Regions from separate parts of the Streptomyces sp. NBC_01352 genome, predicted to be linked through region 1. Evidence: predicted binding sites of a transcription regulator. Region 1 holds the regulator's gene; the other holds the start of a gene.
The links. The regulator HrcA, encoded in region 1, represses chaperone genes, less so after heat shock. The targets are predictions, from matches to a motif close to TTNGCACTCNGNNNNNCNGAGTGCNAA.
Positions count from the first base shown of each region.

Region 2: the regulator HrcA is predicted to act here: its motif matches at 4,168-4,194, upstream of groES (co-chaperone GroES).

Region 1 covers NZ_CP108354.1:7,193,141-7,204,112, forward strand. The annotation lists gene OG252_RS33380 (ATP-binding SpoIIE family protein phosphatase) at 1-403, shown strand, start outside; gene hemW (radical SAM family heme chaperone HemW) at 431-1,663, shown strand; gene OG252_RS33390 (DUF3097 domain-containing protein) at 1,874-2,680, opposite strand; gene OG252_RS33395 (MBL fold metallo-hydrolase) at 2,712-3,443, opposite strand; gene hrcA (heat-inducible transcriptional repressor HrcA) at 3,605-4,621, shown strand; gene dnaJ (molecular chaperone DnaJ) at 4,622-5,761, shown strand; gene OG252_RS33410 (nitronate monooxygenase) at 6,089-7,162, shown strand; gene OG252_RS33415 (16S rRNA (uracil(1498)-N(3))-methyltransferase) at 7,159-7,899, shown strand; gene OG252_RS33420 (VOC family protein) at 7,923-8,318, shown strand; gene OG252_RS33425 (hypothetical protein) at 8,260-8,658, opposite strand; gene OG252_RS33430 (hypothetical protein) at 8,740-9,270, shown strand; gene OG252_RS33435 (S41 family peptidase) at 9,700-10,972, shown strand, end outside.
Region 2 covers NZ_CP108354.1:4,628,655-4,639,626, forward strand. The annotation lists gene OG252_RS21275 (MOSC domain-containing protein) at 1-57, shown strand, start outside; gene OG252_RS21280 (SDR family NAD(P)-dependent oxidoreductase) at 156-929, shown strand; gene OG252_RS21285 (hypothetical protein) at 892-1,098, opposite strand; gene OG252_RS21290 (ester cyclase) at 1,152-1,847, shown strand; gene groL (chaperonin GroEL) at 1,957-3,582, opposite strand; gene groES (co-chaperone GroES) at 3,713-4,021, opposite strand; gene OG252_RS21305 (polysaccharide deacetylase family protein) at 4,270-5,184, opposite strand; gene OG252_RS21310 (polysaccharide deacetylase family protein) at 5,181-6,086, opposite strand; gene OG252_RS21315 (THUMP-like domain-containing protein) at 6,177-7,343, shown strand; gene OG252_RS21320 (RNA polymerase sigma factor) at 7,344-8,609, opposite strand; gene OG252_RS21325 (YciI family protein) at 8,857-9,213, opposite strand; gene OG252_RS21330 (LCP family protein) at 9,365-10,426, opposite strand; gene OG252_RS21335 (endo-1,4-beta-xylanase) at 10,520-10,972, opposite strand, start outside.

The sequences.
Region 1 (10,972 bases):
CCTCTCCCTCCTCTACGGCGAGCTGGCCCCCTTCGACGGCGGGGTGCGCTGCACCCTCGCCTCCGCCGGGCATCCGCTGCCACTGCTGCTCGGGTCGGGCGGCGAGGTCCGTACGGCCGCCCATCCGCAGACCCTCCTCGGGGTCGTCGAGGACGCCACGTACACCAGCGAGACCTTCGAGCTGCGGTCCGGCGACAGCCTGCTGTGCGTGACCGACGGGGTCACCGAGCGGCGCAGCGGCTCGCGCCAGTTCGACGACGAGGACGGGCTGGCGGACGCGCTCGCGGGCTGCGCGGGGCTGGACGCGGAGCTGATCGCCGAGCGCATCAAACGGCTGGTGCACGAGTTCGGGGTACGGCCGCCGGAGGACGACCTGGCGCTGCTGGTACTGCAGGCCGAGTAACGGCGTGGGTACGGGACAATGGGGGGCATGCCTTCCGCACTCCCCGACGGCGAGCCCGTCCCCGACGACGGCGCCCTGCCCGCGCCCGCGCTCGCCGGGGCGGCCGACCGCCCCCTCGGGTTCTACCTGCACGTCCCGTACTGCGCGACCCGCTGCGGCTACTGCGACTTCAACACCTACACGGCGACCGAGCTGCGCGGCACCGGCGGCGTCCTCGCCTCCCGCGACAACTACGCGGACACCCTGATCGACGAGATCCGCCTGGCCCGCAAGGTCCTCGGCGACGACCCCCGCGAGGTCCGCACGGTCTTCGTCGGCGGCGGTACGCCCACGCTGCTGGCCGCGGGGGACCTCGTACGGATGCTGGGGGCGATCCGCGACGAGTTCGGGCTCGCGGCGGACGCGGAGGTGACGACGGAGGCGAACCCGGAGTCGGTGGATCCGAGCTACCTGGCGACGCTTCGCCAGGGCGGCTTCAACCGGGTCTCCTTCGGCATGCAGAGCGCCAAGCAGCACGTGCTGCGCGTGCTGGACCGGACGCATACGCCGGGCCGGCCCCAGGCGTGCGTGGCGGAGGCGCGTGCGGCGGGGTTCTCGCACGTCAACCTCGACCTGATCTACGGCACGCCCGGGGAGTCGGACGACGACTGGCGGGCCTCCCTGGAAGCCGCGCTCGGTGCCGGGCCGGACCATGTGTCGGCGTACGCGCTGATCGTCGAGGAGGGCACGCAGCTGGCTCGTCGGATCCGGCGGGGCGAGGTTCCGATGACCGACGACGACGTGCACGCGGACCGGTATCTGATCGCCGAGGAGATGCTCTCGAGGGCCGGGTACGACTGGTACGAGGTGTCGAACTGGGCGACTTCGGACGCGGGGCGCTGCCTGCACAACGAGCTGTACTGGCGTGGTGCCGACTGGTGGGGTGCGGGGCCGGGGGCGCACAGCCACGTGGGGGGTGTGCGCTGGTGGAACGTGAAGCATCCGGGGGCGTATGCGGCGGCGCTGGCGGCGGGGCGCTCCCCGGGCGCCGGTCGGGAACTCCTGTCGGAGGAGGACCGCCGGGTGGAGCGGATTCTGCTGGAGCTGCGGCTGCGGGAGGGGGTGCCGCTGTCGCTGCTGCGGGAGGAGGGGCTCGCGGCCTCACGCCGGGCCCTGTCGGACGGGCTGCTCCAGGAGGGGCCGTACGAGGAGGGGCGTGCGGTGCTGACCCTGCGGGGGCGGTTGCTGGCGGACGCGGTGGTGAGGGACCTGGTGGACTGAGGGGTTTTTTCGCCCCCGCCGCCCCTACCCGTCCCATCCTTCTGGGGCTCCGCCCCAGACCCCGCTCCTCAAACGCCGGAGGGGCTGATTTTCAGCCCGTCCGGCGTTTGAGGACGAGGCCCTTCGGGCCGAAGGCGGGGGTCTGGGGGCGGCAGCCCCCAGGGACGGGACGGGTAGGGGCGGCGGGGGCGAAAACCCTGGCGCGTAGCCCTACTCCGGGGCCGTCACGAAGTCGATCAGTTCCTCCACTCGGCCCAGGAGCTCCGGCTCCAGGTCCCGGTAGGAGCCCACCCGCTTCAGGATCGCCTGCCATACCGCGCCCGTGTTTTCCGGCCAGCCCAGTGCCCGGCACACGCCCGTCTTCCAGTCCTGGCCGTGCGGGACGCGGGGCCACGCCTCGATTCCGACGGCCGACGGCTTCACCGCCTCCCAGATGTCGATGTACGGGTGGCCGACGACGAGGGCGTGCTCGCTGGTCACCGCCGCCGCGATACGGGACTCCTTGCTGCCCGGGACCAAGTGGTCCACCAGGACCCCCAGCCGGGCATCCGGCCCCGGCGCGAAGTCCTCGACGATGGACGGGAGGTCGTCGACGCCCTCCAGGTACTCCACGACCACGCCCTCGATGCGCAGGTCGTCGCCCCACACCTTCTCGACCAGCTCGGCGTCGTGCCGGCCCTCGACGTAGATGCGCCCGGCGCGGGCCACGCGCGCGCGGGCGCCGGGGACGGCGACCGAACCGGAGGCGGTGCGGGCGGGGCGTACCGGAGCCTGGCCGGTGGGGCGTACGAGGGTCACCACCCGGCCCTCCAGGAGGAAGCCGCGCGGCTCCAGGGGGAACACGCGGTGCTTGCCGAAGCGGTCCTCCAGGGTGACCGTGCCCGCCTCGCAGCGGATCACCGCACCGCAGAAGCCCGTCCCCGGCTCCTCGACCACCAGGCCGGGCTCGGCCGGGACCTCTGGGGCCGGCTTGGGCTTCTTCCACGGCGGGGTCAGGTCCGGAGTGTACTGGCGCATTCGGATGACGATAGGAGGAGCTCGGCGGCGGTCACAGCGACACGCCGAAGCGGTCCGCCAGGGCGTCCCGTTGCGCCCGTACGAACGCCGCGTCCACCACCGCTCCGTGACCGGGCACGTACAGCGCGTCCTCGCCGCCCAGGTCCAGCAGCCGGTCCAGGGCGGCCGGCCAGTGGGACGGTACGGCGTCCCGGCCCGCCTGGGGTTCGCCCGACTCCTCGACGAGGTCACCGCAGAAGACCACCTCCGGCGAGCCGGGGACGAGCACCACGAGGTCGTGGGCCGTGTGCGCCGGTCCCACGTTCGCCAGCAGGACCTGGCGGCCGCCGCCCAGGTCGAGGGTCCACTCGCCAAAGACGTGATGGCGGGGCAGGGCCAGGGCGTCGACCGCCTCGTCGGCCAGGTGCGCGTCGAGGCCGTTGCCCACCGCGTCCGCGCGCAGCTCCTCGCGGCCGTGCCGGGCGGTGAACACCGTGTCGATGCCGACCGCGCCGAACACCTCCGCCCCCGCGAACGCCGCCGCCCCGAAGACATGGTCGAAGTGGGGGTGGGTGAGCGCGAGATGGGTCACACGGTGGCCGGCGAGCTCCTCCGCCTGCGCCCGCAGCCGCACCCCCTCCGCCAGGCTCGACCCGGCGTCGATCAGCAGGGCCGCGCCCGCCCCGACGACCAGCCCCACCGTGCAGTCCCAGACCGGAAGCCGGCACCGGCCGACCCCGGGGGCCAGCCGCTCCCACCGCAGCTCTTCCCAAGTCACCGTCATACCGCGACGCTAGCGGGGAAGCCTCCTCGGGCACGACCTCGCAGGCCCGGCCTTGCCCCGGGCGTACCCGACAGCCGTACACTGGCCGGGGTGGGTTGGCACTCGGAAGTGACGAGTGCCAGGCGGGGCGCCGAGGGGTCGACTTTCTGGAGGTGTGCGCGATGCTGAGTGAACGCAGGCTTCAGGTGCTGCGCGCCATCGTCCAGGACTACGTCGGCACCGAGGAGCCGGTCGGCTCCAAGGCGCTCACCGAGCGGCACAACCTCGGTGTCTCCCCGGCGACCGTGCGTAACGACATGGCGGCCCTGGAGGACGAGGGGTTCATCGCCCAGCCGCACACCAGCGCGGGGCGGATCCCGACCGACAAGGGCTATCGGCTGTTCGTCGACAAGCTGGCCGGCGTCAAGCCGATGACCGGGCCCGAGCGGCGCGCGATCCAGAACTTCCTCGACGGCGCCGTCGATCTGGACGACGTCGTGGCGCGGACCGTACGGCTGCTCGCGCAGCTGACGCGGCAGGTCGCCGTCGTGCAGTACCCGTCGCTCACGCGGTCGACGGTGCGGCACGTCGAGCTGCTGTCGCTGGCCCCCGCGCGCGTGATGCTCGTCCTGATCACGGACACCGGGCGGGTCGAGCAGCGGATGGTCGACTGCCCGGCGCCGTTCGGTGAGGCGTCGCTGGCCGATCTGCGGGCACGGCTCAACAGCCGGATCGCAGGTCGCCGCTTCGCCGATGTGCCGCAGCTGGTGGAGGACCTGCCAGAGGGCTTCGACACCGAGGACCGCGGCACCGTCTCGACGGTGCTCTCCACTCTGCTGGAGACGCTCGTCGAGGAGAACGAGGAGCGGCTGATGATCGGCGGCACCGCCAATCTCACCCGCTTCGGACATGACTTTCCCCTCACCATCCGGCCCGTTCTGGAAGCCTTGGAGGAGCAGGTCGTGCTTCTCAAGCTCCTTGGCGAGGCGGGGGATTCGGGCATGACCGTACGCATCGGTCACGAGAACGCCTACGAGGGACTCAACTCCACTTCGGTGGTGTCGGTCGGCTACGGTTCGGGCGGCGAGGCAGTCGCCAAGCTCGGCGTGGTCGGACCGACCCGCATGGATTACCCGGGAACGATGGGAGCGGTACGCGCAGTGGCACGGTACGTCGGACAGATCCTGGCGGAGTCGTAAGTGGCCACGGACTACTACGCCGTTCTCGGCGTGCGCCGCGACGCGTCGCAGGAAGAGATCAAGAAGGCCTTCCGGCGGCTCGCACGCGAGCTGCATCCGGACGTCAACCCCGATCCGAAGACCCAAGAGCGGTTCAAGGAGATCAACGCCGCCTACGAGGTGCTGTCGGACCCGCAGAAGAAGCAGGTCTACGACCTCGGCGGCGACCCGCTCTCGCAGGCCGGCGGCGCCGGTGGCGCGGGCGGCTTCGGCGCGGGCGGCTTCGGGAACTTCTCGGACATCATGGACGCCTTCTTCGGTACGGCGTCCCAGCGGGGTCCGCGCTCGCGCACCCGGCGCGGCCAGGACGCGATGATCCGGCTGGAGGTCGAGCTCGACGAGGCGGCCTTCGGCACCACGAAGGACATCCAGGTCGACACGGCGATCGTCTGCACCACCTGCAGTGGTGAGGGCGCGGCGCCGGGGACCTCCGCGCAGACCTGTGACATGTGCCGCGGCCGCGGTGAGGTGTCGCAGGTGACGCGGTCCTTCCTGGGCCAGGTCATGACCTCGCGCCCCTGCCCGCAGTGCCAGGGCTTCGGCACGGTGGTCCCGACGCCGTGCCCGGAGTGCGCCGGCGACGGGCGGGTACGGTCCCGCCGGACCCTCACCGTCAAGATCCCCGCCGGTGTCGACAACGGCACCCGCATCCAGCTCGCCGGCGAGGGCGAGGTCGGGCCCGGTGGCGGTCCCGCCGGTGACCTGTACGTCGAGATCCACGAGCTGCCGCACTCGCAGTTCCAGCGGCGCGGCGACGATCTGCACTGCACGGTCACGCTGCCGATGACCGCGGCGTCCCTCGGGACCAAGGTCCCGCTGGAGACCCTCGACGGTCTGGAAGAGGTCGACATCCGCCCGGGCACCCAGTCCGGCCAGTCGATCCCGCTGCACGGCCGTGGCGTCACGCACCTGCGCGGCGGCGGGCGCGGCGACCTCATCGTCCACGTCGAGGTCCAGACCCCGAACAAGCTGGATCCCGAGCAGGAGCGGTTGCTGCGTGAGCTGGCCAAGCTGAGGGGCGAGGAGCGGCCTCTGGGGCAGTTCCAGCCGGGGCAGCAGGGGTTGTTCTCGCGGTTGAAGGACGCCTTCAATGGCCGCTGACGCGCGCTGAGGGAGGGCTGCCGGGGGTCCGGGGGTTGTCCCCCGGGCAGACACAGTCAGCCGGGGCAGCAAGGGTTGTTCTCGCGGTTGAAGGATGCGTTCAACGGTCGCTGACGGGGTGGCTGCGGGCGGCATTTTTCGCCCCCGCCGCCCTACCCTTCCCGTCCCTGGGGGGCTGCGCCCCCCAGACCCCCCTGTCGGCCCGAAGGGCCTCGTCCTCAAACGCCGGACGGGCTGGATGCGCGCCGGACGGGCTGGTTGCAGCTGGCGTATGCCAAGGGGAACGCTCGATTCGGACTTGTTCGGGGGACGTGACAACATGCCGTCATGTCCTCCGCACTGACCGATCTCTTCCCCTATCCGATCGTGCAGGCCCCCATGGCGGGCGGCGTCTCCGTGCCGACGCTCGCCGCGGCCGTGTCCGAGGCCGGCGGGCTGGGGTTCCTCGCTGCCGGGTACAAGACGGCCGACGGCCTGTATCAGGAGATCAAGCAGCTGCGGAGCCTCACGGCCCGCCCCTTCGGCGCGAACCTCTTCATGCCGCAGCCGGAGTACGCGGACCCGGCCGCCGTCGACGTGTACGCCCACCAGCTGGCCGGCGAGGCCGCCTGGTACGAGACCGAGCTCGGCGACCCGGAGAGCGGCCGCGACGACGGCTACGAGGCCAAGCTCGCGGTGCTGCTCGACAACCCGGTGCCGGTGGTGTCGTTCCACTTCGGTGTGCCGAGCCCGGACGTCCTGGAGTCGCTGCGCCGGGCCGGCACCTTCACCCTGGTCACCGCGACCACCGCGGAGGAGGCCCTCGCCGTGGAGCGGGCGGGTGCCGACGCGGTGATCGCGCAGGGCGTGGAGGCGGGCGGCCATCAGGGCACGCACCGTGACATCCCGGAGACCGACGGCTCCGGGATAGGCCTGCTCTCCCTGATCGCGCAGGTCCGCGAGACCGTGGCCATCCCGATCGTCGCCGCCGGCGGCATCATGCGCGGCAGCCAGATCGCCGCCGTGCTGGCCGCGGGCGCGAGCGCGGCCCAGCTCGGCACGGCGTTCCTCGCCACCCCCGAGTCCGGCGCGAGCGCCGTGCACAAGCAGGCACTGACCAACCCCCTTTTCGTGCGTACCGAGTTGACCCGCGCCTTCTCCGGCCGCCCGGCCCGCGGGCTGGTCAACCGCTTCCTGCGCGAGCACGGCCCGTACGCCCCCGCGGCCTACCCGGAGATCCACCACCTGACCTCGCCGCTGCGCAAGGCGGCCGCCAAGGCGGGCGACGCGCAGGGCATGGCGCTGTGGGCTGGGCAGGGGTTCCGGATGGCCCGCGAACTGCCCGCCGGGCAGCTGGTGGAGGTGCTGGCGGCCGAACTCGGCGCCGCCAGGACAGCGTTGTCGCGAGGCGGGGCGCTGTGACGGCGCCGGTGTTCGTCGTCGAGCACTTCGACGCGGGCGGCGGCGGACAGTACGTTCTCGACGGCCCCGAGGGGCGGCACGCCGTCTCGGTCAAGCGGCTTCGGGCCGGGGAGAGCCTCGTCCTCACCGACGGTGCCGGGCGCTGGGCCGAGTGCGACGTGGTCGGCACCGAGGGCAAGGACCGGCTGATCGTCCACATGACGGGCGTCGCCGAGGAACCTGCGCCGTCCCCCCGCATCACCGTCGTGCAGGCTCTTCCCAAGGGCGACCGGGGCGAGTTGGCCGTCGAGACGATGACCGAGACCGGCGTCGACGCGATCGTGCCCTGGGCGGCCTCCCGTTGCATCACGCAGTGGAAGGGCGACCGCGGTCTGAAGGCGCTCGGTAAGTGGCGGGCCACCGCCCGCGAGGCCGGCAAGCAGTCCCGCCGGGTCCGCTTCCCCGAGGTCGCGGACGCAGCGACGAGCAAGCAGGTTGCGGCACTTCTCGCCAAAGCCGACTTCGCCGCCGTCCTGCACGAGAGCGGCGCGGAGACCCTGGCCACCGCCGAACTGCCCGCCGAGGGCGAGATCGTGCTCGTCGTCGGCCCCGAAGGCGGGGTCTCCCCCGAGGAGTTGGCGCTCTTCGAGGAGGCGGGCGCGAAGGCGTACCGGCTCGGGCCGACCGTGCTGCGCACGTCGACCGCCGGGACCGCCGCGACCGCCCTGCTCCTCGGCCGCTCCGGCCGCTGGTCCTGACTCTGCCCTCGGGAGAACGGTTCATGGAACTCGCCCAGGTACGCCTGCTCGTCGGCGACTTCGCCGCCTGTTACCGCTTCTACGCCGACGTCCTCGGCCTGAAGCCGCAGTCGGGGGCGACCGAGGGGCCGTACGAGAAGTTCAGCCCGGCCGTCGGCTCCGCGGGAATCGCCCTCCAGGACCGGGACATGATGTCCGCGGTCCTCGGCGACGAGCTGGGCGACGGGGCCACCGGCCACCGCTCCCTGGTGGTGCTGCGCGTCGATGACCTGGACGCATACTGCGCGCAGGTCACCGCTCGCGGGGCGACCCTGCTGTACGGACCGGCCGCGATGACCGACCGGATGCGGGTCGCGCACCTCAAGGACCCGGAGGGCAACCTGGTGGAGCTTCAGGAGTGGCTGCTGCTGCGCGGCTGACGGCCACGGCCGGCAGCAGGTCCCAGCCGTCCAACTCGCCGCCGCCGGACAGCAGTCCGCGCCTCGACGCCTCGTCGACCAGGGCGCGTACGACGCCGGGTTCGTTCAGGTTGGCGTAGTGGCCGTGGGCGTCGCTCACGCCGCCCGAGTGGCCGGGGTAGCCGCCGCCGGCGTCGCGTCCCTCGCCGGACCGGAAGACGATCCGGGTGCGGATGCCGTCGCGGTTCAGGCTGAGGGTCTCGCGGCAGGGCTCGCCGTCGCCGTGCCGGTGGCGGACGGTCCACAGGTAGACGGTCCGCTCGTCCACGACGAGCCTTCGCGGGCTGTGTTGCTTGCGCATCCGTCCACGGTAGAGGTGGGGCGCGCGGGGTGGCCATATGCGCTCTACCGCGACGGCCGGGACGGTGGCAGGCTGCCGCGCATGGGGGCGTTGAGGAGGATTCGGCGTCGGCCGCGCGGGCGGCGGGTGGCGGCTGCGGTGGTGCTGGGCGTGCTCGCCGTGGGCGGGACGGTCGCCTGCGATCCGAGCGGACTGAACTCCGCGACCGTGGCGTACACGACCGACCAGACCGTGACGGACGAGCTGGAGCGGCAGAACGCGGATGTGCGCTGGCTCAACTGCACGGCCTCGTACGGCGACAGCGGCTCGACGCCCACGGCCACCGAGAACGCCGTCGCCGAGGTCGACTGCGAGGGCGAGACCGACGACGGCAAGGACATCACCGTCACCGGCAAGGTCACCCGCGCGGTCAGCGGTGCGTGTGTGCGCGGGGACCTCACCGCGAAGATCGACGGCAAGGAGTGGTTCCACGTGGAGGGGCTGGGGAACTGCAACGCGCGGACCACCCCGCCCGTCAACAACCCCGACCAGCCGGGGCCGACGGTCACGGTGACCGTCACCAAGACCGTCTACTGCCAGAAGGCGCCCCAGTGCTGGCCGGACGGCAAGTGAGCCGCCGTCCGGGGCGGTCGCGTGATCCAAACCTGCTTCAAACCGTCCCTGTGGACTGAGCAGGAGTGAGTCTGCTCAGCCGCACGCCCCGAACGGTCTTGGGCGCACTGGTCCCCGGCGTACTCGACCCCGGGGCAGCGACACGGATCGTGTCCGTGGTCCGATCCCGGGAGGCCGGTTCCCTCACGACCTGGCCAGATGGGTACAGCCAGAGGCGACGGGGAGGCCCTGAACCATCACTCCGGTGGAGCGGGGGCCCCGCACGCTGGCGCCGTACCCGGCGTCCCAGATCACACGATCACCGTAGCCCGAACGGACCAGGACGCCGCAAGCCCGTAAGTCGACCATCATACGATCGAGTTAAACCGTCCTCGTCTACATTCCCCGGCCCCCCTGTCCCCTGTCGCCGGGCGTGCATAGGGTGATCGGGTGACACAGTCAGCGACCGCCGCAGCCTCAGCGTATTTCCGGTTCCCCCACCTGCACGGCGAGTTGGTCGCCTTCACCGCCGAGGACGACGTGTGGCTCGCCCCGCTCGACGGCGGCCGGGCCTGGCGGGTCAGCGCCGACAACGTGCCGGTCACCCACCCCCGCATCTCGCCCGACGGCACCACCGTCGCCTGGACCTCCACCCGCGACGGCGCCCCCGAGGTGCACATCGCCCCGGTGGACGGCGGCCCCGCCAAACGCCTGACCCACTGGGGCAGTTCCCGCACCCAGGTGCGCGGCTGGACCGCGGACGGCGAGGTCCTCGCGCTCAGCACCTACGGCCAGGCGAGCCTGCGCCGCAGCTGGGCCCGCGCGATCCCGCTCGACGGAGGCCCGGCCACGACCCTGCCCTACGGACCCGTAGGCGATGTCGCCCACGGAGGTCCCGGCACGGTCCTGCTGTCCGCGCCGATGGGACGCGAGGCGGCCTGGTGGAAGCGGTACCGGGGCGGTACGGCGGGCAAGCTGTGGATCGACAGGGACGTCCGCGACGGGGAGGGTGTCGGCGAGTTCGTACGGCTGCACGAAGACCTGGACGGGAACATCGAGTACCCCGTGTGGACGGGGGACCGGATCGCCTTCCTGTCCGACCACGAGGGCGTCGGCGCCTTGTACTCCTCCCTCGCCGACGGCTCCGACCTGCGGCGGCACGCCCCACTCGACGGCTACTACGCCCGGCACGCGGCCGGGGACGGCACCCGGGTCGTGTACTCCTCCGCCGGTGAACTGTGGATCCTCGACGACCTCGACGGCGCCGAGCCCCGCCGCCTCGACGTACGGCTCGGCGGGCAGCACACCGACCGGCAGCCGTTCACGGTGAACGCCACCCGCTGGTTCGGGTCGGCCGCCCCCGACCACACCGCGCGCGGCAGCGCGGTCGCCGTGCGCGGAGCCGTGCACTGGGTGACCCACCGCGCCGGACCGGCCCGCGCACTCTCCGCCGAACCCGGCGTACGGGCCCGGCTGCCGCGCACCTTCCGCGCCGAGGGCGAGGAATGGGTGGTGTGGGTGACGGACGCCGAGGGCGACGACGCCCTGGAGTTCGCGCCCGCCACCGGCCACGCGCCCGGCGCCACCCCGCGCCGGCTCGCCGCCGGACAGCTGGGCCGCGTCCTCGGGCTCGCCATGGCACCCGACGGCAGCCGGGCCGCGGTCGCCGCGCACGACGGACGCGTCCTGCTCGTCGAACGCGAGACCGGCGAGGTCCGCGAGG
Region 2 (10,972 bases), 2.6 Mb from region 1:
CTGCACTCGGAGGCGCGGGAGTGGGCGCGGAAGTACGTGCAGAAGCACGGAGCCTGACGAACACTCAACGGGGCTGCCGCTCGCCCGCCCTTCAGGCGCCAAAAGGCCCTGTCCAGGGAGCGGACGCGCACAGTCCGGGTCATTAACCTGGCGCCATGACAACGGCTCTCATCACGGGTTCCACCGCGGGCATCGGTGCCGCCTTCGCGCGACGGCTGGCGGCGGACGGGCACAACCTCGTCCTGGTCGCCCGCGACACCAAGCGGCTGCGGGAACAGGCGACCGAACTGCACGACCGGCACGGCATCGAGGCGGAGGTCGTCACGGCCGACCTGGCCACCGACGACGGCATCGAGACGGTCGCCGCCCGGCTGGCCGACCGCAGAAACCCCGTCGACCTGCTGGTCAACAACGCGGGCTTCGGCAACAAGGGCCGCTATCTCGACGTATCCATGGCCGACGAGCTGATGATGCTCAAGGTGCACTGCGAGGCGGTACTCCGGCTGACCTCGGCGGCGACCGAGGCGATGCGCGAGCGGGGCCGCGGAGGCGTCGTCAACGTCGCGTCGGTGGCCGCCTTCCTGCCGCGCGGGACGTACGGCGCGTCCAAGGCGTGGGTCGTGCAGTTCACCCAGGGGGCGGCGAAGGATCTGGCCGGCAGCGGGGTGCGGTTGATGGCGCTGTGCCCGGGCTTCGTGCGGACGGAATTCCACCAGCGGGCCGGAATGGGGACGGACAACATCCCGGGATGGATGTGGCTGGACGCGGACAAGCTGGTGGCGGCGGCGCTCAACGACCTCGCGCGGGGGAAGAGCGTGTCGATTCCGGATCCTCGGTACAAGGTGATGATGGGGGTGGTGAAGGTGGTGCCTCGGGGGTTGCTGGGCGGGATCAGTTCGCGGACGGGGCGGAAGTACGGGCCGCAGTAGGGTCGCGCAGGACCTCGACGACCCAGGAAACCGCTCGCGGTTCCAGGCGCATGACGGCCGGGAGGGCGTCGAGCCACGAGCCGTCACCGAGGAGGAGACGTACCGCGAGTTCGCGGCCGACGGCCGGGGCGACGACGTGCCAAACGGACAGGAGGCGCCGGGGCGTCACGGTGGGAGAATGGTGCTGTTCGGCCGGGCCCAGGGGGGTCTGGAGGTGGTGTCATGACCTTTGTGCAGCTCATCGACTGCAGGACCAGTCGGTTCGACGAGATGAACCGACTGATGGACAGGTGGGTCGAGCAGACCCGGGGGAAACGGACCGCGACGCACGCGGTGGTCGGGAAGGATCTGTCGGACGCGTCGCACTTCGTCGAGATCGTGGAGTTTCCGTCGTACGAGGAGGCGATGCGGAACTCCAATCTGCCCGAGACCGAGCGGATCTTCCGGGAGCTGGTCGCCCTGTGCGACGGGATGCCGACCTTCACCGATCTGGACGTGGTGCGGGACGAGCAGCTCAACCGTGGGGTGGCGCGGGCGTTCTTCGAGGAGGCCGGGCGGGGCGAGCCGGAGGCCGTGTTCGAGCGGTGCACGGACGACTACGTGGATCATGATCCCGCCAATCCGCAGGACCTCGGCTTGCGCGGAGCGCGGGAGGAGTACGCCGGCTGGCGGCGCTCCTTCGACTTCTCGTTCCGGGTGGACGACCAGGTCGCCGAGGCGGACCGGGTGTGCACGCGGTGGACGTGGACCGGGCGGCACACGGGCGAGTTCCTGGGGGTCGCGGCCACCGGGCAGGAGGTCACGATGACCGGGACGACCTGGCACCGGTTCCGGGACGGGAGCATCTGCGAGGGGTGGTGGCAGTACGACCGGGCCGGGCTGCTGGAGCAGTTGGGGGCAGTCGCCCAGACCCCGTGAGTCCCCAGCACTTCCCATGACCCGCGCATCACACCCCGTGACCCGCGAAGGGGAAAGCCCCCGCTCCCTCAGAGGGAGCGGGGGCTTCTTCGTGCGAGCTCCTGGTGCCTCAGTGGGAGTGGCCGTGGCCGTGGCCACCGGCGGCCGGCTCCTCTTCTTCCTTCTTCTCGACGACCAGGGTCTCGGTCGTGAGGAGGAGGGAGGCGATGGAGGCGGCGTTCTCCAGGGCGGAGCGGGTGACCTTGACCGGGTCGATGACGCCGGCCTTGACCAGGTCGCCGTACTCGCCGGTCGCGGCGTTGAAGCCCTGGCCCTTGTCGAGCTCGGCGACCTTGGCGGTGATGACGTAGCCCTCGAGGCCCGCGTTCTCCGCGATCCAGCGCAGCGGCTCGACGACCGCGCGGCGGACGACGGCGACACCGGTGGCCTCGTCGCCGGTCTTGCCGAGGCCGCCCTCCAGCACCTTGGCGGCGTGGACCAGCGCGGAGCCACCACCGGAGACGATGCCCTCCTCGACCGCGGCGCGGGTCGCGGAGATGGCGTCCTCCAGGCGGTGCTTCTTCTCCTTCAGCTCCACCTCGGTGGCGGCGCCGACCTTGATCACGCACACGCCGCCGGCCAGCTTCGCGAGGCGCTCCTGGAGCTTCTCGCGGTCCCAGTCGGAGTCGGTGTTCTCGATCTCGGCCTTGATCTGGTTGACGCGGCCCGTGACGTCCGCCGAGTTGCCGGCGCCGTCGACGACGGTCGTGTCGTCCTTGGTGACCGTGACGCGGCGGGCGGAGCCCAGCACGTCCAGGCCGACCTGGTCGAGCTTGAGGCCGACCTCCTCGGAGATGACCGTGGCGCCGGTGAGGACCGCCAGGTCCTGCAGCATCGCCTTGCGGCGGTCACCGAAGCCGGGGGCCTTGACCGCGACCGCGTTGAAGGTGCCGCGGATCTTGTTCACGACCAGGGTCGACAGGGCCTCGCCCTCGACGTCCTCGGCGATGATCAGCAGCGGCTTGGAGGCACCCGCCTGGATGACCTTCTCGAGCAGCGGCAGCAGGTCCTGGATCGAGGAGATCTTGCCCTGGTTGATGAGGATGTACGGGTCGTCGAGGACGGCCTCCATACGCTCCTGGTCGGACACCATGTACGGAGACAGGTAGCCCTTGTCGAAGGCCATGCCCTCGGTGAAGTCCAGCTCCAGGCCGAAGGTGTTGGACTCCTCGACGGTGATGACACCGTCCTTGCCGACCTTGTCCATCGCCTCGGCGATGAGCTCGCCGACCTGGCTGTCCTGGGCGGACAGACCGGCCACGGCGGCGATGTCGGACTTCTCGTCGATGGGGCGGGCGGTCGCGAGGAGCTCCTCGGAGATCGCCTGGACCGCGGCGTCGATGCCCTTCTTCAGGGCGGCCGGGGAGGCACCCGCGGCGACGTTCCGCAGGCCCTCGCGGACCAGCGCCTGGGCCAGCACGGTGGCGGTGGTCGTACCGTCACCCGCTACGTCGTTGGTCTTGGTCGCCACCTCCTTCACCAGCTGGACACCGAGGTTCTCGTACGGGTCGTCGACCTCGACCTCGCGGGCGATGGTGACGCCGTCGTTGGTGATGGTGGGGGCGCCGAACTTCTTGTCGATGACGACGTTGCGGCCCTTGGGGCCGATCGTCACCTTGACCGTGTCGGCGAGCTTGTTGACGCCGCGCTCGAGGGCGCGACGGGCGTCCTCGTCGAACTTCAGGATCTTCGCCATGGGAGCGTGAGCCCTCTCGGAAATCTAGGTGAAATTAGCCGCGCCCCCGGCGCCCGGCTCATGAGTGATCGCGGGGGGCCAGGGGCGCAGCTCAAGCAATGTGCTTCGCGGTGAGGCGAAGCGAGGTGAATTACTTCTCGATGATCGCGAGAACGTCGCGAGCCGAGAGGACGAGGTATTCCTCGCCGTTGTACTTCACTTCGGTGCCGCCGTACTTGCTGTACAGCACGATGTCGCCGGTCTTGACGTCGAGCGGAAGACGCTCGCCGTTCTCGAAGCGCCCGGGGCCCACGGCCAGGACGACGCCCTCCTGGGGCTTCTCCTTGGCAGTGTCCGGGATGACCAGGCCAGAGGCGGTGGTCTGCTCGGCGTCGAGCGGCTGGACCACAATGCGGTCCTCGAGCGGCTTGATGGCAACCTTGGAGCTGGTGGTCGTCACGATCCGACCTCCCCCTTCGGAGATCTCACGGGGTTAACTGTCTGAGGTGGCGACCAGGTCGATCCGTCGTCGCGGGTGCCGGACCTGCCCGTCGCGTAGTTGGCACTCTCCAGGGGGGAGTGCCAGACCCGAGACTATGACTGTGATTAGCACTCGGTCAAGCGGAGTGCCAATGCGGTGCGGCGCGGCGGTGAGGTTTTCAGCTGGCGTTCACGCGCGGAGACCGACCTGGGCCGACCCAGGCCGAGCTAGAGGTAGTCCTCCAGCCTGCCCACCGTCAGCCCCCTGCCCTGGATCTGCCGCAGCAGCCGGGTCGTCCGTTCGGCGAGTGTGTCGCCGGTCGGCTCGCGCGAGGGCATCGAGACGATGTCGCCGGGGCGCAGGCGGCTCTCGCCCTCGGTGAAGGTCAGGTCGCCGTTCTCCGCCGAGGCCCGCCACAGGACGACCGCCGAGAGGCCGCAGTCGGCGGCGGCGCGCAGGGTGGTGGTGTCGTACGTGCCGTAGGGCGGGCGGAAGAGGCGGGGGCGGATACCGAAGCGGGAGCGGAGTTTGTCCTGCTGGCCGCAGATCTCGGCGCGCTGGCCGGCGTACGGCAGTCCGCGCAGGGCGGGATGGTCGAGCGTGTGGTTCTGGATGCTCGCGCCGACCGACTGGAGGCGCGCGAAGTGGCCGTATCCCGGCCCCACGACGCTGTCCGTGAGGAACATGCTGACCGGAAGCCGCAGTTCACGCACCATGTCGACGAACCGCGGGTCCTTCTCGGCGCCGTCGTCGTAGGTGAGGAAGACGACCCGGTCGCGGGTGCGGACGTGGTGGACGACGGGCGGCAGACCCGGGCGCGCGGCGGGGGGCCTGGCGGCCGGTCTCGGAGCCGGGGCCAGAGGGGCCGCGAGCCCCCAGCGGCGGTACGGCCGCTCACCCGCGCCTTCCGGACCGTACGAGCCCGTGCCCCCCGGGCTGTAGGAGCCCGTGTCCTCCGGACCGTACGACCCCGCCCCGCTCGGTCCGTACGGCCCCGCCCTGCGCGGCCCGTACGTCCCCACGCCCCCGGTCGCCTTCTCGCCCAGCCGTTCGGCGGGATCGGCGGGCTGGGCGGTCTGGGTTGCACAGCCGGCGAGGAGGGCCGCTGTGAGGGCTCCGGACGCCAGTGCCCGCCACCTCACAGGTAGTCCTCCAGGCGGGCCACGGCGTACCCCTCCCGCGTGACCTTGTTCAGGAAGCGGCGGATCATGTCGGGCATCGTGCCCTTCCAGTCCTGTCGGCCCCGGAAGTGGCTGAGGACGATGTCGCCGGGGCGGATCTTCCGGTCCCACTCGCGGTACTCCCAGCGGTCGACGAAGACCTCCTCGTTCCACAGGGGCGCGTACTTGATGCCGCAGGACTTGGCGGCGCGCAGGGTGGCCTCGTTGTAGCTGCCGAAGGGCGGGCGGAAGAGGGTGGGGCGCTTGCCGTAGCGCTTCTCGATGACCTTCTGCATGCCGCAGATCTCGCGCTTCTGGCGGGCGTACGACAGCCCGGGCAGGTAGGGGTGACGGAGGGTGTGGTTGTTGAGGACGACCCCGTCGGCCTGCATCTTCCTGAAGTACCCGTAGTCCCCCTTGACCAGGTAGTCGCTGAGGAAGGCGGTGTACGGGATCTTCAGCTCGCTCATCATCCGCAGGAACGCCGGGTCCTTCTCGGCACCGTCGTCGATGGTGAGGAACACGATCTTGTGCTTGGTGGGGACGGTGGTGAAGACCGGCGGGAGGCTGTCGTAGCGGTGGCCGTCCACCTCGAAGCCCCTGCGGGTGGTGATCGTCGACTTGGCGGCAGGGGGGCGCGGGGGTGTGAGCGGGACCTCCTTCAGGCCCCAGCGTTTCGCCGCCGCCACTCTGGCCTGGTGCGCGGCGCGCAGCTCGGCCGTGCGCCCCACCTTCGCGCCTTGCTGGCCGGCGGCGGGCCCGACGTCGGAGCCGTCACCGCCCTGCGCACAGCCGGAGACGAGGGCAGCCACGGCGAGCACGGCGATGCCGCCCCTCAGCGTCACACATGACCGACTTTTGTCATTTTGTCCTACTGTTCGCATGGTGCGGGATCCTCGCAGGACGCCCCCGCGAACCCGGGGCGACACCTCCACCGCGGGCAGACCATCCACCGACTGGCCCACAATGAGCCGGTGAACGACCTCGCTCCCCTCCTCACCCCCGAGGGCCGCGCCCTCCTCGACGCGGTGCGCGGCACCGCCCCCGCCGACGAACTCGCCGTCGCCACCCGGCTGCGCCGCGAGCACCCCGCCGACCTGGTGTCGGCGGCGCTCGGACAGGCGCGGCTGCGGCAGCGGGCGGAGGCGAAGTTCGGGGCCGAGGACGCCGGGCGGATGTTCTTCACGCCGAACGGGGTCGAGCAGTCGACCCGGGCGAGCGTGGCGTCGTACCGGGCGGAGCGCTTCCGGGCGCTGGGGGTGCGGTCGGTGGCCGATCTGTGCTGCGGGATCGGCGGGGACGCGATCGCGCTCGCGCGGGCCGGGGTCAGGGTGCTCGCCGTCGACCGGGATCCGGCGACCGTGGCGGTGGCGCGGGCGAACGCCGACGTGCTCGGCCTCGACGACCTCATCGAGGTGCGGGAGGCGGACGTGACGGAGGTGGACACCGCCGGCTACGACGCCGTGTTCGTCGACCCGGCGAGGCGCGGCGGGCGCGGCCGGATCTTCGACCCCGAGGCGTACTCACCGCCGCTGTCCTGGGCGATCGGGACCGCCCTCAAGGCACCGCACGCCGCCCTGAAGGTCGCCCCCGGCATCCCGCACGAGGCCGTGCCCGCCGACGCGGAGGCCGAGTGGATCTCGGACGGCGGGGACGTGAAGGAGGCGGTGCTGTGGTTCGGGACCGGGGCGGGCGCCGTACGGGCGACCCTGCTGCCGGGTCCGCGCACGCTCCTCGGCCGGGGCCTGCCGAATCCCCGGGTCCGATCCGTCGGCCGGTACCTGTACGAGCCCGACGGCGCCGTCATCCGCGCCCATCTGGTCGCCGAGGTCGCCGAGGACCTCGACGGCGGGCTGGTCGACGAGACCATCGCGTACATCACGGCCGACGAACTGCGGCCGACCCCGTACGCCTCCGCGTACGAGATCACGGACCGACTCCCCTTCAACGTCAAGAAGTTGAAGGCCCTGCTGCGGGAGCGGGAGGTCGGCATCCTGACCGTGAAGAAGCGGGGGTCGGCGGTGGAGCCGGAGGAGCTGCGCCGCAAGGCCCTCCCCAAGCAGCACGGGCGGAACTCGGCGACCGTGTTCCTGACGCGGGTGGCGGGGGCGCCGACCATGCTGCTCGGGCATCCCGCCTGATCAGGACGCCTCGGCCTCGGCCGCCCGCCTCAGCAGCAGCTCCCGTTCCCGCGTGTTGTGCGTCAGCTCGGCCGCCCGTACGAACTCGGCCCGAGCCTCCGCCGTACGGCCCAGCCGCAGCAGCAGATCGCCCCGCACGCTCGGCAGCAGGTGATAGTCGCGCAGCGCCGGTTCGGCGGCCAGGGCGTCGACGATCTCCAGCGCCGGGGCCGGACCGTCCGCCATCGACAGGGCGACCGCACGGTTGAGTTCGACGACCGGGGAGGGGGCGCGGGCGGCGAGCAGGGTGTACAGGGTGGTGATGGTCCGCCAGTCGGTCTCCTCGTAGGAGTACGCCATCGCGTGGCAGGCGGCGATGGCGGCCTGGAGGGCGTACGGGCCCGGGGCGCCGGTGGAGGTGGCGTCGGCGCGGCCGAGGGCGGTGATGCCGCGGGCGATGAGCATGCGGTTCCAGCGGCGGCGGTTCTGGTCCTTGAGGAGGACGGGTTCGCCGGACGGGCCGGTGCGGGCCGCCGATCGCGAGGTCTGGAACTCCAACAGCGCGGTCAGGGCGTGGACTTCCGGCTCCTTCGGCATCAGGCCGGACAGGACGCGGGCCAGGCGTAGGGCGTCCTCGCACAGGCCCGGGCGCAGCCAGTCGTCGCCGACGGTGGCGGCGTAACCCTCGTTGTGGATCAGGTAGATGACGTCGAGGACGGAGCCGAGGCGGGCCTCGCGGTCGGGGCCGTACGGCACCTCGAAGGCGATGTTCTTCGTGGCGAGGGTGCGCTTGGCGCGGACGATGCGTTGCGCGACCGTCGGTTCCGGGACCAGGAACGCGCGGGCGATCTCGGCCGTGGTCAGGCCGCCGAGCAGACGCAGGGTGAGGGCTGTGCGGGCCTCGGCGGACAGGACCGGGTGGCAGGCGGTGAAGACCAGGGGGAGCAGGTCGTCGTCGATGTCCTCGGGGTCGGCGGGCTCCTCCGGCGGGGCCGCGTCCGACAGGTCCCGGCCGATCTCGGCGAGCTTGCGGGCGTAGTTCTCCCGGCGCCGGATCAGGTCGACGGCGCGGTGCCGGGCGGTGGCCATGAGCCAGGCGCCCGGGTTGTCGGGGACGCCGTCGCGCGGCCACTGTTCCAGGGCCGCGACCAGCGCGTCCTGGGCCAGCTCCTCGGCGATGCCGACGTCCCGGACGATGCGGGCGACGCCGGCGATGATCCGGGGCGACTCGATACGGAAGACGGTTTCGACGGCTCCGCGCGGGTCGGCGGTGGGCTGTGGTGTCACAGCCCACCATCAGACACCCGCGAAGGCCTGCCGCCAAGGAGCGCTCAGCCGGCAGCCCCTGGTGCCGTGGCAGGCGACGTCTGCCCGTCAAGGAGCGGCGTCCGGTGCGTGCTCTCGGCGTGCCGGCCGGCCGGAAGGCGTAGGGCCTGGACGTACTTGGGCTTTCGGCCGGTGCGGCGAGTGGGGGCACCCCCTCTGGGGGAGCGTGTCGGGCGTCGCGACGGGGCGAACGTTGCCTGCCGCGACACTAGCCCTCGGCGATCTCCCGCACCTCGCAGGTCACCGTCCAGTGCTCCTCGTGCACCTTCAGGAAGCGCTTGGTCCACTCGATCGCCTCGGCCTTGTCCTTGGCCTGGATGATCGCGTAGCCGCCGACGACCTCCTTGGACTCCGTGAACGGCCCGTCCGTGACGGACAGCTGCCCGCCCTCCCACCGCACCCGGTTGCCCTGCGCGGTCGGCGTCAGCCCGGCGGTGTCCAGCAGGACGCCGGCCTTGGTCATCTCCTCGATCAGCTCCCCCATCCGCTGCATCAGCTCGGGGCTGGGGCCCTCGGCGGGCGCGGTGTTCTCGTCGACCTTCACCAGCGACAGGTAACGGGGCATGGTGGCTCCTCGTGCCGTGCGGGCCGGGTCCTTCCCGGCCTCTCACCCCAGCGTCGAACGGGAGCCACCCGGATCGACATGCCCGACGGACTTCTTCGCGGAGTCTTCCTCCGTCTGCCTCCCCGACCACTCGGGGCACACAGCTCGGCGCTCAGCGCAGCGACTCCCACAGCTCGCGCGCCTCCGGCTCGTCCGCCACCACCCGGTACTGGTTCGAGGGCGCCGTCACCACCGGCATCGTCACCGTCGTCACCCGGTCCGCCGACAGGCCGTGCAGGCTCTCGCCGAGGCGCATCAGTTCGGTCAGGGAGTTCAGGCCGGTGTCCGTGGTGAGGCTGCCGGTGACGGCGTCGGCGACCCGGTAGAGCTTGGCGGGGTCGGTCAGCAGGTTCGTCGAGGAGATCTGTTCCAGCAGGGCCTCCACCAGCTTCTGCTGGAGGCCTATGCGGCCGAGGTCGCTGCCGTCGCCGATACCGTGCCGGGTGCGGGCGAAGGCGAGGGCCTGCTCGCCGTCGAGCTCGTGGGTGCCGGCGTCCAGCTTGAGGTGGCTGTCGTCGTCGTCGATGTCCTCGTCCGTGGTGACGGTGACCCCGCCGAGCGCGTCCACGAGCTTCGCGAAGCCGGCGAAGTCGATCTCGATGTAGTGGTCCATGCGGACGTCGGTGATCGACTCGACCGTCTTGACCGCGCAGACCGGACCGCCCACCGAGTAGGCGCTGTTGAACATCGAGTTGTACGCCACCGCCGTCGACCCCCCGGAGGACAGCGGGCAGGACGGCCGGGTGACGAGCGTGTCGCGCGGGATGCTGACCACGGTCGCCGTCGTACGGCCCGCGTCGAGGTGCACCACCATCGCCGTGTCGGACCGGGCGCCGGAGCTGTCGCCGCCGCCGAGCGCCTGGTTCTCCTCGCCGCTGCGCGAGTCCGAGCCGAGGACCAGGATGTTCAGGGCCTTGGTGGGCAGCGGGGCGGCGGACGCCGTGACGGTACCGGACGGGGTGGGCGTCGTCACCGCCTTCGCCGGGCGGTCGTCGCCGAGCGCGCTGTTGATGTCGACGCTCTTGATGTTGCTGTTGAGGTGCCAGTAGGCCCAGCCCGCCGCGGCGGCGCCCAGCACCAGTGCGCCCGCGAGGGTGAGACCGACGGCCTTGAGCGCTCCAGACCGTCGGCCTCTTCGTCTGCCCTCGTCGCCGTTCTCGTCAAGTCCGGTCACGGGTAGGAACGTAAGTCCGAATTATTAGGAGAATGTTAGGGACGGGGGTGGGAGACGGTTTTCTTCGGAAATTCTCACCTTCTCAGGACCGTCTCACCCCAGTGTCACCACCGGCACCGGATTGCTCCCGCTCCACGACGCGTTGAACCCGAAGGTCACCGATCCGCCGTCCGGCACCGTCCCGTTGTAGGAGGCGTTGGAGCAGCTGACCGCCGTTCCCGTCTGGGCGCAGGTCGCGTTCCAGGCCTGCGTGATCCGCTGCCCCGCGCCGTACGTCCAGTCGGCCTTCCACGACGACAGGGCGGCCCCGGAGCAGGCGATCCGCACCTGCCCCGTGAAGCCGGTGCTCCACTGACTGGTGACGCTGTACGTCGCCGTGCAACCCTCGGTCGACTGGCTGCCGCCGAGCGCCTGCGCGATCGCCTCGTACGCCGGTTTCGGCGCGTAGTTCTCGTCGTACGGCGTCGCCGCGCCCTGTCCCGGGAAGGTGTCCGGGATCCAGGAGTCGGAGTCGGTGAAGCCCCACACCGTGACGCCGACGCACCG